One region of the Halomonas marinisediminis genome, then DNA from elsewhere that is predicted to be linked to it. Evidence: predicted binding sites of a transcription regulator. Region 1 holds the regulator's gene; the other holds the start of a gene.
What was found. Region 1 encodes FNR, which switches genes on or off when oxygen is low (the NO sensors DNR and NnrR bind a similar motif). Its sites were predicted from a motif close to TTGATNTANATCAA; they were not measured.
Positions count from the first base shown of each region.

Region 2: the regulator FNR is predicted to act here: its motif matches at 5,389-5,402, upstream of petA (ubiquinol-cytochrome c reductase iron-sulfur subunit).

Region 1 is NZ_SLTR01000017.1:61,784-69,249, reverse strand. Features, by position in the region: gene E0702_RS12545 (putative nucleotidyltransferase substrate binding domain-containing protein) at 1-1,686, shown strand, start outside; gene E0702_RS12540 (3'-5' exonuclease) at 1,721-2,338, shown strand; gene ttcA (tRNA 2-thiocytidine(32) synthetase TtcA) at 2,433-3,350, shown strand; gene fnr (fumarate/nitrate reduction transcriptional regulator Fnr) at 3,492-4,235, opposite strand; gene E0702_RS12525 (radical SAM protein) at 4,316-5,647, opposite strand; gene E0702_RS12520 (sulfite exporter TauE/SafE family protein) at 5,738-6,445, opposite strand; gene ccoS (cbb3-type cytochrome oxidase assembly protein CcoS) at 6,445-6,675, opposite strand; gene E0702_RS12510 (heavy metal translocating P-type ATPase) at 6,672-7,466, opposite strand, start outside.
Region 2 is NZ_SLTR01000007.1:84,284-91,749, forward strand. Features, by position in the region: gene hisD (histidinol dehydrogenase) at 1-177, shown strand, start outside; gene E0702_RS07240 (S1C family serine protease) at 248-1,513, opposite strand; gene E0702_RS07245 (Nif3-like dinuclear metal center hexameric protein) at 1,614-2,375, shown strand; gene E0702_RS07250 (YhcB family protein) at 2,452-2,910, opposite strand; gene zapE (cell division protein ZapE) at 3,116-4,285, shown strand; gene rplM (50S ribosomal protein L13) at 4,505-4,933, shown strand; gene rpsI (30S ribosomal protein S9) at 4,947-5,336, shown strand; gene petA (ubiquinol-cytochrome c reductase iron-sulfur subunit) at 5,553-6,152, shown strand; gene E0702_RS07275 (cytochrome b) at 6,152-7,411, shown strand; gene E0702_RS07280 (cytochrome c1) at 7,411-7,466, shown strand, end outside.

The sequences.
Region 1 (7,466 bases):
TTTCTGATTCACAAGGGCGAGGTGGCGGAGATCGATACCACCCAGCCGGCAGCCAGGGAGCGCATCGGGCATTACACCCAGGGGGACCTGTTCGGGGCGATCAGCATTCTCAACGGCAAGAGTCGCTATCGCTTTCGTGCCGAGCAGGAGAGCCTCTGCTACCTGATGCCCAGGGCACTGTTCCTCGAGCTGTGCGACGCCTATCTCCCCTTTGCCGAGTTCTTCCGCCAGAGCCTGGCCCACAAGGCCCGCCTGCTGACCGAGCAGCGCGCCGAGGGCGGAGTGACCATGGCCGGTTTCATGCTGGCGATGGTGAAGGAGTGCATGCGTGAGCCCCTGGTAGTGCCGGCTGCCACCACCATCGCCGAGGCGGTGGTCACCATCAACGAGCGGCATGCCGACTCGCTGCTGGTGAAGCGCAATGGTTGTCACGGCATGATCACCAAGACCGATCTGCTCAATGCCCTGGTGGTGGACGAACGTTGCCGAGACACTCCGCTCGAGGAGCTGGGGCATGCCGAACTGATCACCGTGACACCGGAAAAGTACCTCTTCGAGGCGCTGGTGATCATGACCCGTCACAAGGTGGAGCGGGTCGTGGTGATGGACCAGCACCAACCGGTGGGGGTGGTGGAGCTGACCGATGTGCTCAGTTACTTCTCCAGTCGCAGCTACGTGGTCAGCCTGCAGGTCGAGCAGGCCGATAGCCTCGAAGCCCTTGCCGCCGCCAGCCGCCGCACTCCCGAGCTGGTCAGCGCGCTGATGGCCCAGGGGGTCAAGCTGCGCTTCTCCATGGGCCTGCTGGCGGCCCTCAACGGCCGGATCATCAACAAGGCCTGGGGGTTTCTGATCGACGAGCGTTACCATGCCGATAGCTGCCTGATGGTGATGGGCAGCGAAGGGCGTGGTGAGCAGATCCTCAAGACCGATCAGGACAACGGCCTGATCCTGGCCGATGATCTCGAGTGGCCCGACTGCGCCGAGCAGATGCAGGGCCTGACCGAGACCCTGGTGGAGCTGGGTTATCCACTCTGCCCGGGCAATATCATGGTCTCCAACCCGGAGTGGGTGGGCACGGTCACCCAGTGGAAGCAGCGCATCACGCGCTGGGTCGAGACTCGGGATGGCGACAGCCTGATGAAGCTGGCGATCATGCTCGACTCCCACGCGGTGGCGGGCAACCCGGCGCTGCTCGACCGGGTGCGTGACGACCTCTTTGCCCGGTGCAGTGGAAACGATCTGCTGCTCTCCTACTTCGCCCGCACCATCCTGCGCTTCTCCACACCGCTGACCCTGTTCGGCTCACTCAAGCGACCCCAGCACGGCATCGATATCAAGAAGGGGGGGATCTTCCCCATCGTGCATGGCGTACGAGTGATGGCACTGGAGCGCGGCATCCGGCCTACCTCGACCCTGGAGCGCCTGGAGGCCCTGGCTGCCGATGGCCGGCTGGAGCCACGCTTCGCCGAAGACCTGGCCGAGGCGCTGGCGCTATTCACCGAGCTGCGCCTCAAGCAGCAGCTGGAGAGGCGTGAGGACGAGGAGGAGGGCGAGCAGCACAGCCCTGATCGAGTAGTGGTACAGGAGCTCTCGTCGCTGGAGCGCGACCTGCTGCGCGAGGCGCTGCATATCGTCAAGGACTTCAAGCAGCGCCTCTCCCACCGCTTTCATCTGGAGTACTCATGAATCGACGGAACGACAACGACACAAGGAGCCCGTCATGCTCAAGATGCTGAGACGCGTCGCGGATCAGCGGCGCCATGCCAACGGCGAGTACGCCTGGCTGTTTCGCCCCTATACCGGTGACGAGATGGTGGTGATCGACACCGAGACCACCGGCCTGGATACCCGCAGCGCCGAGCTGGTGTCGATCGCCGCGGTGCGGGTGCGTGGTGATCATATCCTCACCAGTGACTCCCTGGATCTGCGCCTTCGTCGCCCCGACTCGCTGACCGGTGATTCCATCCGCATCCATGGCCTGCGTGGCATGGACCTCGACAATGGCGAGAGCATCGACAGCGCCCTGGCGCGGCTGCTCGACTTCGTCGGCAATCGCCCTCTCGTGGGCTGGCATCTGGGCTTTGACCTGGCGATTCTCAACCGTGAGCTGCGTCCGCGTTTCGGCTTCGAGCTACCCAACGCCACCGTGGATGTGGCCCAGCTGTGGCGGCGCCGACTGCGACGTCGGCACCCGGCAATCGATAACCTGCCGCGCTTCGAGAGTGCCGCCGAGCGCCTGGGAGTGCCGGTCATGGGGCGCAATACCGCCCTGGGGGATGCGGTGACCACCGCGCTGATGTTCCTGCGCCTGGAGCGCGCTGACGCCGCCGGGAGTTAGTCGGCACGAGTGGCGTCTGGCGTCGCCTGGCGCTGTCGCCGATGGTAGGATGGGCGCCTTTCCATTTTTGCCCGCACTGGCAGCGCCAAGACCTATGCAAGACGCCGTGACCTTCGACCCCCGCGAACGCGATAGCGCGCCCCTCACCCACTCCGGGCCAGCCTCGCCCCAGCAGCAGCCCGGTACCCAGGACAAGCGTGAATTCAACAAGCTGCAGAAGCGGCTGCGTCGCCTGGTAGGCAATGCCATCATCGACTACGGCATGATTCATGAGGGAGATCGGGTGATGGTGTGCCTGTCCGGTGGCAAGGACAGCTACACCCTGCTCGAGATCCTACGCAATCTGCAGCGCAACGCCCCGGTCGACTTCTCGCTGGTGGCGGTGAATCTCGATCAGAAGCAGCCCGGCTTTCCCGAGCATGTGCTGCCCGAGTACCTGGAGACTACCGGGGTCGACTATCATATCCTCGAGCGCGACACCTATTCGGTGGTCAAGGAGAAGACCCCGGAAGGCAAGACCACCTGTGCGCTCTGCTCGCGGCTGCGCCGCGGCTCCCTGTATGGGTTCGCCGAGCAGATCGGTGCCAACAAGATCGCCCTGGGGCACCACCGCGAGGATATCCTCGAGACCCTGTTCCTCAACATGTTCTTCGGCGGCAGCCTCAAGTCGATGCCGCCGAAGCTGCTGTCCGACGATGGCCGGAACATGGTGATTCGGCCGCTGGCCTATTGTCGGGAGGCGGACATTGCCGAGTTTGCTCGGCAGATGGCGTTTCCGATCATCCCCTGCAACCTGTGTGGCTCTCAGCCCAACCTGCAGCGTCAGGTGGTCAAGGAGATGCTGGCGGAGTGGGAGGCGAAGCATCCCGGGCGCCTGGAAAGCATGTTCAAGGCGGTGACCAATGTGGCGCCTTCACAGCTGGCCGACCGTGAGTTGTTTGACTTCGCCGGGCTGGAGGAGAAGCAGGCCAGGATGCAGGCCAGCCGGATCGATATCCAGCAAGAGCTATAAGCTTGAAGAGCGGCGCTCCGCGCCTGGAAGAGCCGGGCTTCGCCCGGAGCTGGAAGAGCACCTGCTTCGCTGGCTCAAGCTTGAAGAACAGGACTTGACGCCTTTGGCAGCGAAGTCATGCTGCTTTTCCAGCTTCCTGCTTTAGTGCGCCCCCTCCTCCTCGGCCAGACGGGTGAGCGCCGGCAGATCGAGGATATTCACCTCGCGCCCCGAGACGGCGACCAGGCCCTGGGTCTGGAAGCGGCCGAGGATACGGCTTACCGTCTCCACCGCCAGGCCCAGGTAGTTGCCGATATCGGCCCGCGCCATGGAGAGGCGGAAGCTGTAGGGCGAGTAGCCGCGGCGGCGGAAACGCTCGGAGAGGCTGGTGAAGAAGCTGGCCAGGCGCTGGTCGGCGGTCTTGCGCGAGAGCAGGCGCATCATGCGGCGGTCATCGCGCAGCTCCTTGCTCATGCTGCGGTAGAGTTGTCCGCGCAGCTCCGGCATCGACTCCGCGAGGTGGTCCAGGCGGTCGAAGGGAATCTCGCAGACGGTGGTGGTCTCCAGTGCCACCACTGTACCCGGGTAGCATTGTTCGTCGATGCCGTCGAGGCCCACCAGTTCGCTGGGGAGATAGAAGTTGGTCAGCTGGTCTTCGCCACTGCCCTCGGTGGTGACCTGCTTGAGGCTGCCGGAGCGAACCGCGAAGACGCTGGAGAAGGGGGTGTCCTGGCGGAATAGCGCCTCGCCCTTCTTGAGTGGTGCGCGACGCCGGATGATGGCGTCGAACTGGTCCATGTCGTCCACCTCGAGTGCCAGAGGCAGGCAGAGAGAGCTGAGACTGCACGTCTGACAGCGCGTCTCCTGTAGTACGGATCGCCGCCGACCGGTGAGAGTATCCGCCATGGCCCTTTCCTTCTTGATCGTGGTCATGGGCCCATTATGGAGCAAAGTGCAGGCAGGGCAAACTATGCGGGGCTCGGCGGCTAGGGGAGGGCGAGGGCCTCAAGGATGTCGGGCAGCCGCCAGTGTCCCTCGGCGGTCAGCGATACTCCCTCAATCGTCATCTCGATCAGTCCCTCCGCGTGGAGCCTCTCGAGGTGTGGGCTCGGCGGCAGGTCGGCAGGGTCGACGCCACGGCCACACAGCAGGGTCTCGCGTGTCGCGCGGTGGCGTCGTTCATCGGCCGTCAGGCGGGCGCCGCGTGCGGTTGGCAGTTGGCTGTTATCGAGTGCCGATTCGTATGCCGCCAGCGTACCGGCGTTACGAACCCAGAGGTCGCCGATACGGCTGGTGGCGTTCACGCCGAGCCCCAGCAGATCACCCGCTTGCCCCCGGGTAAAGCCAAGCGGACCATGCCCCAGAGTGCCGCTGGCCTGGGCCTGTGCCAGGGGGTCGTTGCGGCGCGTGTAGAGGCCCAGGCCGATATGGACATAGCCGGCGGCGTCGAGCCGGGCGCGAGCCACGGCCAGCAGCTGCCGGCGGGTCGAGGCGTCGGGTAGCCAGTCACGGTGGATGGCGCGCTGGGCAGGGTGGTGCTCCGGGCGATGCCGATAGCGGTAGAGGCGGATGCGTGCCGGGACCATGCCGATGACCTGCTCGAGGGTATCGACGAGCCCTTGAGGTGTCTGGAAGGGTAGCCCCAGCATCAGCGACATCGTCAGCTCCCGGAAGCCCAGGCGGTCGGCCTCGTCGACCAGCGACTCGGTCAGGGCCCTCGGCTGTAGGCGGTTGATGGCCTGTTGTACACGTGGATCCAGTTCCTGCACCCCCAGGTTCAGGCGGTTGAAGCCCAGCGCTTGCAGATGGCGCAGGGTCAGCATATCGGTCTCTCGTGGGTCGAGGTCGATGCTGAAGTCCCGCTCCCGGGCACCGGAGAGGCCGAGGCGGGCGTCCAGGCGATCGAAGAGGTCACTCATCTGGTCCAGGGAGAGAAAGGCCGGGGGGGCGCCACCCCAGTGCAGGCGAGATACCGGCGGCAGGCCGCTGAGCCGACGCCGAGCCAGTACCATTTCGCGGTCTAGGCGGGAGAGATAGGGGTCGGCCTGGCGACTGCTGCGGGAGGAGACGCACTGGCTGGCGCAGAAGCGGCAGGCATGGTGGCAGAAGGGTAGGCGCACCTTGATCGCCAGGGGTGCCTCGGCCGGACGCTCGGCGAGGGCCATTTCCAGTGCCTGGGCGCCGATGCCGTCGTGATAGTGGTGCGGGGCAGGGTAGGCGACCTCCGCGGCCGTTACCAGGTCGCCCACGCCGGGCAGCGGCTCTCGAGCAGGACTCGAGGCCCCGGCGGGGACGGTGTGCTTGGCAGGAACGGGCATGGGGCGACTCCGCTGATGGATCTACTCCCCATGCTAGGGCGTGGTGCCGAGACCGGCGTTGAGCTGCGTCAACCCCGCGTGGAATAGTGCTCAGCCGGGATGGTGGGGGCCTCCCCCGGGAGCCAGCAACCATAGCTGCCAGAGCGCGAAGGCGATGATGGAGAGCGCGGCAAGGGTGCGGGTGGCCCGGTGGCGGATCAGCCGGCTCAGCTGGCGCGCGGCAAAGCCGGTGGCCAGCAGGGCCGGCAGGGTGCCTAGTCCGAAGGCGCCCATCAGCAAGGCGCCGCGCAGCGGATCCGCCATGGCCAGGCTCCAGGTCAGCATGGAGTAGACCAGCCCGCAGGGCAGCCAGCCCCATACCGCCCCCAGCGCCACTGCCTGGGGGAGCTTGACCACCGGCATCAGCCGGCGCCCCAGTGGCTCCAGATGGCGCCACAGGCGCCTGCCCAGGGCCTCGATCCCCAGCAGCCCCTTCCACCAGTCGGCGATATAGAGCGCCATAAGGATCAGCATCAGGGCGGCGAGCCCCTGCAGGATAAGGCGCGCGGGGGCGGTCAGCGAGAGCAGGGTGCCGAGCGACGCCGCCAGGACGCCGGCGATCATGTAGCTGGTGATGCGGCCCAGGTTGTAGCCCAGCAGCAGGCCCGAGAGGCGCGCCGGAGAGCGCATGCTGGGTGGCACCGCGAAGGAGAGGGCGCTCATGATGCCGCCGCACATGCCGATGCAGTGGGCACCGCCAAGCAGGCCGAAGACGAAGGCGGCGGCGAAAGGCGGCAGGTCCAGTCCGGTCGGGTCCATCAGCGCGTCTCGTCCGATGGCTCGGAGGTCGGCGATGTGGTGACGTCATCCTTGCCGCCGCTCCTGCGCTCCTCCGTGGGGCGGTCATTGTCGTCCTCATCGAAGAGAATGCGGTAGGCGGGTCCTTCCAGATCCTCGAACTGGTCGTGCTTCACCGCCCAGAAGAAGGCCCACAAGGCCAGGCCCAGCAGGATCAGGGTCAGTGGTATCAGCAGGTAGAGAATAGTCATGCGGTGCGGGGTTCCGAAGGTGTAGCCACCTCCTGTGGCAGTGGGGTGTGGCGAGTCAGACGCAGAGCGTTGCCGACCACCACCAGCGAGCTTGCCGACATGCCGATGGCCGCAATCCAGGGCGTGACGAAGCCCATCATGGCCAGCGGCAGGGCGCCGATATTGTAAACCAGCGCCCATCCGAGGTTCTGCTTGATGATGCGGCGCGTGGCGCGGCTGACGGCGACGGCCTCGACGATACGCATCAGGCGCGGGCCCAGCAACACGGCATCGGCGCGGGTGCGAGCCAGGTCCGTGGCGCCGTTCATGGCGATGGCCACATCGGCACCCGCCAGCACCGGTACATCGTTGATGCCGTCGCCGACCATGGCGACGCGCTCACCCGCGGCCTGCAGCTGGCGCAGGCGCGCAAGCTTGCCTTCCGGGCTGACCCCGCCGTGCCACCGCGCGATACCCAGCCGCTCGGCCATGCGGGCGGTGGCGTCGGCGCTGTCGCCGGAGAGCAGCTCCACCTTCAATCCCAGCGACCTCAGTGCGGCGACGGTGTCGACGGCGTCCTCTCGCAGGCGGTCGCTCAGGCTGAACCAGGCCCGGGGCCGCCCGGCTTCGCTCAGCAACAGCCACTGGCCATCGCCCGGGGGTGCCAGGGGCTGGTCGGGGGCGGCGAACTCCGGCTTGCCGAGCCGCCACCGACGGTTGTGAAGGGTGCCCTCCAGCCCCAGTCCCGGGCGGTTGATGATCGCCTCGGCGCTCAGGCGGTGATCACGGTAGGGGCCGAAGGCCCGCGCGAT
Region 2 (7,466 bases), on a different contig from region 1:
TCGGGAACGGCGCGATTCTCGTCGCCGCTGGGCGTCTATGACTTCCAGAAGCGTTCATCGATCATCCACTGCTCCGCCGAAGGTGCTTCAACCCTCGGTAGGGTTGCCTCGGTGCTGGCGCGTGGTGAGTCGCTGACCGCGCATGCACGTAGCGCCGAGTATCGCATCAAGACGTGAACCGCTGTGTCGGGATGAGCAAAAAAGGCCCTGCCGAAAGACAGGGCCCTTCGCCTGGTAGGGCGAGCGCTTACTGGGAGGGGGGGAGTTGAGGGGATGGTCGTTCGCCGACCTCTACCGTCAGCGTCAGCTCCTCGCCACCACGCACTACGGTAAGGGGTAGATTGTCGCCGGGTTCCACGGCAGCGATATCGGCCATCGTTTCCCGCGCATCGAAGATCGCCCGGCCATCGATGGAGACCAACACATCACCGGGGCGTAGGCCGGCCTGATCGGCGGGGCTGCCAGGCACGACGCCTGCGATGATCACGCCGCGCGGCGTCGTCAGGCCGAAGGAGGCAGCCAGCTCCGGATTGAGCTCCTGAGCCTCGACCCCTAACCAGCCACGGATCACGCGTCCCTGGATGACCAGTTGCTCGAGGATATTGCGTGCCAGGTTGGCAGGGATGGCGAAGCCGATGCCCTGGGAGCCACCGGAACGTGAAAAGATGGCGGTATTGATACCGACCATGGCGCCATCGGGGTTGATAAGTGCCCCCCCGGAGTTGCCAGGATTGATGGCAGCATCGGTCTGGATAAAGTCCTCGTAGGCGTTCAGTCCCAGGTGACTGCGCCCGGTGGCGCTGATGATGCCCATGGTGACCGTCTGGCCGACCCCGAAGGGATTGCCGATGGCCAGGGCCACGTCGCCGATGGCCACCTCCGTGGAGTCGGCCAGCTCGATGACCGGCAGATCATCAAGCGTGATGCGCAGCACGGCTAGGTCGCTTTCGGGGTCGGTGCCGATCACTTCCGCCAGCGTCTCGCGCCCGTCACGCAGTGCGACCTGGATCTGATCGGCGCCACCGATGACGTGATGATTGGTCAGCACGTAGCCCTGCTCGCTGACGATCACACCCGAGCCCAGGCTCGAGAGCATGCGTTGGCGGGCAGGCATGTCGTCGCCGAAGAATTGTCGAAAGAAGGGGTCCGACATTAGTGGATGTTGGTCGCGTTCGACGACCCGAGACGAGTAGATATTAACCACGGCAGGGGCGGCACGCTCCACCGCTGCGGCGTAGCTGGCCGGTCCCTGCTCGCGGGAGAGCGGTGGCGCCTGACGCAGCTCGGGTGCCGGGCGCGCGATGGTGTCACGGGGTCCCTCTGCTTCGGGGGATGTTGCAAGTGGTTCGCGGGATGCGGGAGAGGGCATTACAACCGGGGCGTCACTGCCATGGCGCCCCGACAATTGCGGGAAGGCATTGAGCAGTGCCACGGCAAGCAGGAGCCCGATCACGACGGGCAGCAGATAGGGCGCGAGCAAGCGAAGGTGATGGCGCGGCGATCGGTAGGGCATGCGGGGCACGATCCTCGTCAGAGCGGTCGCCGAAGCGTGGCGGCGACGGTTACAATCGGCGCATGGTAACACCTTCATTCCACAGCGTCCGGAGGAGACGATGGCTCATCGCGATGCCCTGGTAGCCGCCTGCGATAGCAGGCTGCAGGCCAGCCGCTTCAAAGACTACACCGTCAATGGTCTGCAGGTGGAGGGGCGAGAGGAGGTCTTGCGCCTACTTAGCGGCGTCACCGCCAGCCAGGCACTGCTCGACGAGGCGGTCGCCTGGGGAGCCGATCTGGTGCTGGTGCACCACGGTTACTTCTGGAAGAACGAGCCGGTAGCGATTACCGGCATGAAGCGCCGGCGTCTGCAGACCCTACTGATCCACGATATCAACCTGCTGGCCTATCACCTGCCGCTGGATGCTCACCCCGAGCTCGGCAACAACGCCGAATTGGGGCGGCGTCTCGGTTTTACGGTGGAGGGGTGCGCCGACGGTGCAATGGGAGAGGGATTGCTGTGGCTGGGGGCGCCACCAGCAGCCATGAATGCCCGGGCGCTCAGCGCTCATGTGGGCGAGCGCCTGGGGCGCGAGGCGCTGCTGGTAGAGGCGCCTCATGTTGGCGAGATTCGCCGCGTGGCTTGGTGCACCGGTGGGGCTCAGGACATGATTACGGCGGCCTGGGAGGCGGGGGCAGATGCCTTCATTTCCGGCGAGATCTCCGAGCGCACAACCCATCTGGCTCGCGAGCTGGGCATCCACTACCTCTGTGCGGGGCATCATGCCACCGAGCGAGATGGCGTTCGGGCTCTGGGGGAGTGGTTGGGCGTGGAGTTCAGCCTCGAGCACCGTTTCGTCGATATCGACAACCCGGCATAGTCCCAGGGAGTGAGCGCCCCGCCTCATGAAGCGGGGCCTCGATCGTGACAAAAAGTAGTGGCAGGCGTCGAACGGCTCAGTAGCGGGGAGCGTCGAACTTCTCGCCATCCTGGCTATCGGCTTCTTTGAGACCGAAGTCTTCGGACAGGGTGCCGCCCGAGCCGTCGGCGTAGTCACGGGGCGTTGGGGGAGTGTTATCGCTCCCTTCTTCGGTAGCTGTTGCGGCCTCATCCATGGCCAGACCACGGGCCGGTCGGGAGCGTACACCGAGGGTGTCGGCGTCTGCGGCGAGGCGCGCGGCCAGCGCCTCGCCATTCTGGCGCAGTGTCTCCGTCAGTCGTCCAATCTCGTCGAAGTGTTCGCCCATGCCGTCGTGCAGGGCCGAAAGCTCCCTGTCGCGTTCGGCCAGGCGCTGGCGCAGACGCTGCATACCGTCGGTACCGGCATAGAGCAGGTGGTATCCCAGTGCCCCCAAGCCGACACCGGCCAGCAGGCAGGCAATGGCTAGAATCCAGTTGATGTTGCTCTCGTCCACGTCGGTCTCCCTGCGGCGGTGAACGATCCTGCGGCCGACGTTACGGCGAGCGGATCCGATGGTGGGGCGGTGGCCCCGACGCGCACTATTATAGGGGCGAGCCTAGGCGATGGGTCAACGCGTGCTGGCACCAGCGATGCGCTTCGTTGTTCAGACGCGTATAATATGCCTCCTGTCGAAGCCGAAACAGGCCGTTTTCGTCCTCATGAATGCCGCCAATCGAGACACTCGCCCGACCCCCATGGCCCGCTATCGGGCCGACCTGGAACGCCACGACTTCCAGTATGATGCCGCCCAGGCCCAGGCCGTGGAGCATCTGCAGCGTCTCTATGACGATCTGCTGCGTTCGCCCCAGGCACCTGCCCGCGCCAGCTCAACGGGAGGCGGGCTGGCCTCGCGCGTGGCGGGGCTGTTCGGCAAGCGAGCGCGCAGTGAGCCCGCCGAGACGGACCCGCCGGCGATTCGCGGCCTCTACTTCTGGGGAGGCGTGGGTCGTGGCAAGACCTATCTGGTGGATGCCTTCTACGAGTCCCTGCCTTTTCCCGAGAAGATGCGCACCCACTTCCACCGCTTCATGCAGCGGGTGCATAACGAGCTCGAGCACTACAAGGGCGAGAAGAACCCCCTGCGCCTGATTGCCGCCAAGTTCGCGGCCGAGGCCAGGGTGATCTGCTTCGATGAGTTCTTCGTCAAGGACATCACCGATGCGATGATCCTTGCCAATCTGCTCGAGGCGCTGTTCGAGCGAGGCGTGGTACTGGTGGCAACGTCCAATATCGTGCCCGGCGAGCTCTACAAGGAGGGGCTGCAGCGTGCGCGCTTCCTGCCCGCCATCGATCTGCTGGAGCGGCACTGCGAGGTGGTCAATGTCGACTCGGGTATCGACTATCGGCTGCGGGCGCTCGAGCGTGCCGAGATATTTCATTCGCCGCTCGATGATGCCGCGGAGGTCGAGCTGGCACGTAGCTTCCGCGCAATAGCCGGCCAGGATGGCGAGTCCGATGTTCCTCTGGAAATCAATCATCGTGTGCTTCACGCACGTCGACTCCACGATGATGTGGTGTGGTTCGAGTTTCGCGAGCTCTGTGATGGGCCTCGCAGCCAGAACGATTACATCGAGCTGGCGCGGGAGTTTCACTCCGTGCTGGTCTCCAATGTGCCGCGCATGGATGGGAAGTCAGATGATCAGGCGCGGCGCTTCATCAACATGGTCGACGAGTTCTACGACCGGGGTGTCAAGTTGCTGATGTCCGCCGAGGTGCCTGCCGAGTCGCTCTATAGCGACGGCCGCCTGGAGTTCGAGTTCGAGCGGACCCTCTCTCGCCTGCAGGAGATGCAGTCCCACGACTACCTCGCCCTAGCCCACAAGCCTTAGCCGGACTGCACCCGGGGCTGTGAGCTCTGAACAGTAAGTTCCCTTGACCTAGGCTTGGCTTACGGCTTGCACCGGCATTGCACAGCAGGGCCGCATTCATGTAGAATTCGCGCGCTCTACTCGTTGGTCTCGCGCGTCGAGGCCAACCAAGAAGAATAGGGATGGTTCCATGCCGGTCATCCGGTGGCAGAACCCAATACACTTGATTGGTGAGATTTCATGAAGACGTTCACTGCCAAACCGCAGTCCGTCGAGCGCGACTGGTACGTCGTCGACGCCGCGGACAAGACGCTCGGCCGACTGGCCACCGAAATCGCTCGTCGCCTGCGCGGCAAGCACAAGCCGGAGTACACCCCCCACGTGGACGGCGGCGACTATATCGTCGTGATCAACGCCGAGAAGGTGAAGGTGACCGGCAACAAGGCCAAGGCCAAGACCTACTATCGTCACACCGGCTATCCCGGTGGCCTGCGCTCCATGACCTTCGACAAGATGCTTGATCACGCTCCCGAGCGTATCATCGAGAGTGCCGTGAAGGGCATGCTGCCCAAGGGTCCCCTGGGTCGCGCCATGTACACCAAGCTCAAGGTCTACGCCGGTGCCGAACATCCGCACGCCGCCCAGCAGCCGCAAGAACTGAACATCTGAGGGAATCTCCGCCATGACACAGCAATACTACGGTACCGGGCGCCGCAAGACCTCTACTGCCCGCGTTTTCCTGAAGCCGGGCACCGGCAAGATCACCGTCAACAACCGTGAGCTGGACCAGTACTTCGGCCGCGTCACCGGCCGCATGGTCGTTCGTCAGCCCCTCGAGCTGACCGAGACCCTTGGTCAGTTCGATGTCTACGTCACCGTCAAGGGTGGCGGTGGCTCTGCCCAGGCCGGCGCGATTCGTCACGGCATTACCCGTGCCTTGATGGCCTACAACGAAGACTTCCGTGCGCCGCTGCGTCAGGCGGGTTATGTGACCCGTGATGCGCGTGAGGTCGAGCGTAAGAAGATTGGTCTGCGCAAGGCGCGCCGTCGTCCGCAGTTCTCCAAGCGCTGATCACCAGCCGCCATGGAGTATGCGACGCCCGGGTTATCAACCCGGGCGTTTCTTGTTCTGCGTCAACAATTTGTGTGCATCAAGCCGTCTTGGGCAGGGTCCTTTTCCTTGTGCACGGCGGCGCGATTTCTTAACATGTACCGCATTTGGTGTCCGTGGTCGCGGGGATGATGCCCGTGATGGGTCAACGGGTAAGCTGATGGGAGAAACCTTGAAATGGCAGATAACGGCGTGAACAAGGGTCGGCGCCGTTTCCTCGTGGGTGCTACCACCGTTGTCGGTGGGATTGGTGCTGTCGGGGTTGCGGTCCCCTTTGTGGCTTCCTGGCAGCCGAGTGCCAGGGCGAGAGCGGCGGGCGCGCCGGTTCAGGCTGATGTGTCCAAGCTTGAACCCGGCCAGCGTATGACCGTGGAGTGGCGTGGCAAGCCGGTGTGGATCGTCAACCGCACTCCGGAGATGATCGAGCGCATCGAGTCGTTCGATGACTCGCGGCTTACCGATCCTGCATCAGACGTGCCGCAGCAGCCGGCCTACATCGATGGCCCCCTGCGCTCCATCAAGCCCGAGATCGGGGTCCTGATCGGCATCTGTACCCACCTGGGTTGCTCACCGCTGTTTCGTCCAGAGCCCGATGCGGACGATGTGGGCACCGACAACTGGCCGGGTGGCTTCTTCTGCCCCTGCCATGGCTCGCGCTTCGATCTGGCGGGCCGGGTATTCCGCGGGGTGCCGGCGCCCACCAACCTGGAGGTGCCGCCTTACCGCTTCGAGTCCGACGATATCATCATCGTTGGCGAAGATGAGGAGACTGCCTGATGGGTAACCCGAACAAGCCGATGGCGGAAAAGGGCTTGATGCGCTGGGTCGATGAGCGCTTCCCCGCGACGCAGATGTGGCAGGAGCACCTGTCCAAGTATTACGCCCCCAAGAACTTCAATTTCTGGTACTTCTTCGGCTCGCTGGCCCTGCTGGTGCTGGTCAATCAGATTCTTACCGGGATCTGGCTGACCATGAGCTACAACCCCTCTGCCGAGGGCGCCTTCGCCTCCGTCGAGTACATCATGCGCGATGTCGAGTGGGGTTGGTTGATTCGCTACCTGCACTCCACCGGCGCCACGGCCTTCTTCGTGGTCGTATACCTGCACATGTTCCGCGGCCTGCTCTATGGCTCCTACAAGGCGCCCCGCGAGCTGGTGTGGATCTTCGGCATGGCGATCTACCTGGCGTTGATGGCGGAGGCCTTCATGGGGTATCTGCTGCCCTGGGGTCAGATGTCCTACTGGGGTGCCCAGGTGATCATCTCGCTGTTCTCCGCGATTCCGGTCATCGGTCCCGACCTGACCCAGTGGATTCGTGGTGACTTCCTGATCTCGGGCATTACCCTCAACCGCTTCTTCGCCCTCCACGTGGTGGCGCTGCCCATCGTGATCCTGGCGCTGGTGGTGCTGCATATCATCGCCCTGCACGAGGTCGGTTCCAACAATCCTGATGGCATCGACATCAAGAAGAAGAAGGACGAGACCGGCAAGCCGCTGGATGGCATTCCCTTCCATCCGTACTACACGGTGAAGGATATCGTCGGCGTGGCTGTCTTCCTGTTCGTTTTCGCGGTGGTGATCTTCTATTTCCCCGAGGGGGGGGGCTACTTCCTCGAGAAGCCAAACTTCGAGCCGGCCAACCCGCTGAAGACGCCGGACCACATCGCCCCGGTGTGGTACTTCACGCCCTTCTACGCGATTCTGCGTGCGATCACCTTCTCGCTGTTCGGGCTCGATGCCAAGTTTCTCGGCGTGATCTTCATGGGCGCTGCCATCGCGGTGCTGTTCGTGCTGCCGTGGCTGGACCGCAGCCCTGTGCGCTCCATGCGCTACAAGGGCTGGATGTCCAAGGTGATGCTGGTGCTGTTCGCGATCAGCTTTGTCATTCTGGGGGTCCTGGGCGTGCTGCCGGCTACCGATGGCCGTACCGTGCTGGCTCAGGTGTGCACCGCCGTCTATTTCGCCTTCTTCCTGCTGATGCCGATCTATACTCGGCTGGAGAAGACCAAACCCGTTCCGGAGAGGGTGACTGGCTAATGAAAAAGCAACTGTTCGCACTGCTCTTCGCGCTGGTGCCCCTCACGGCCATTGC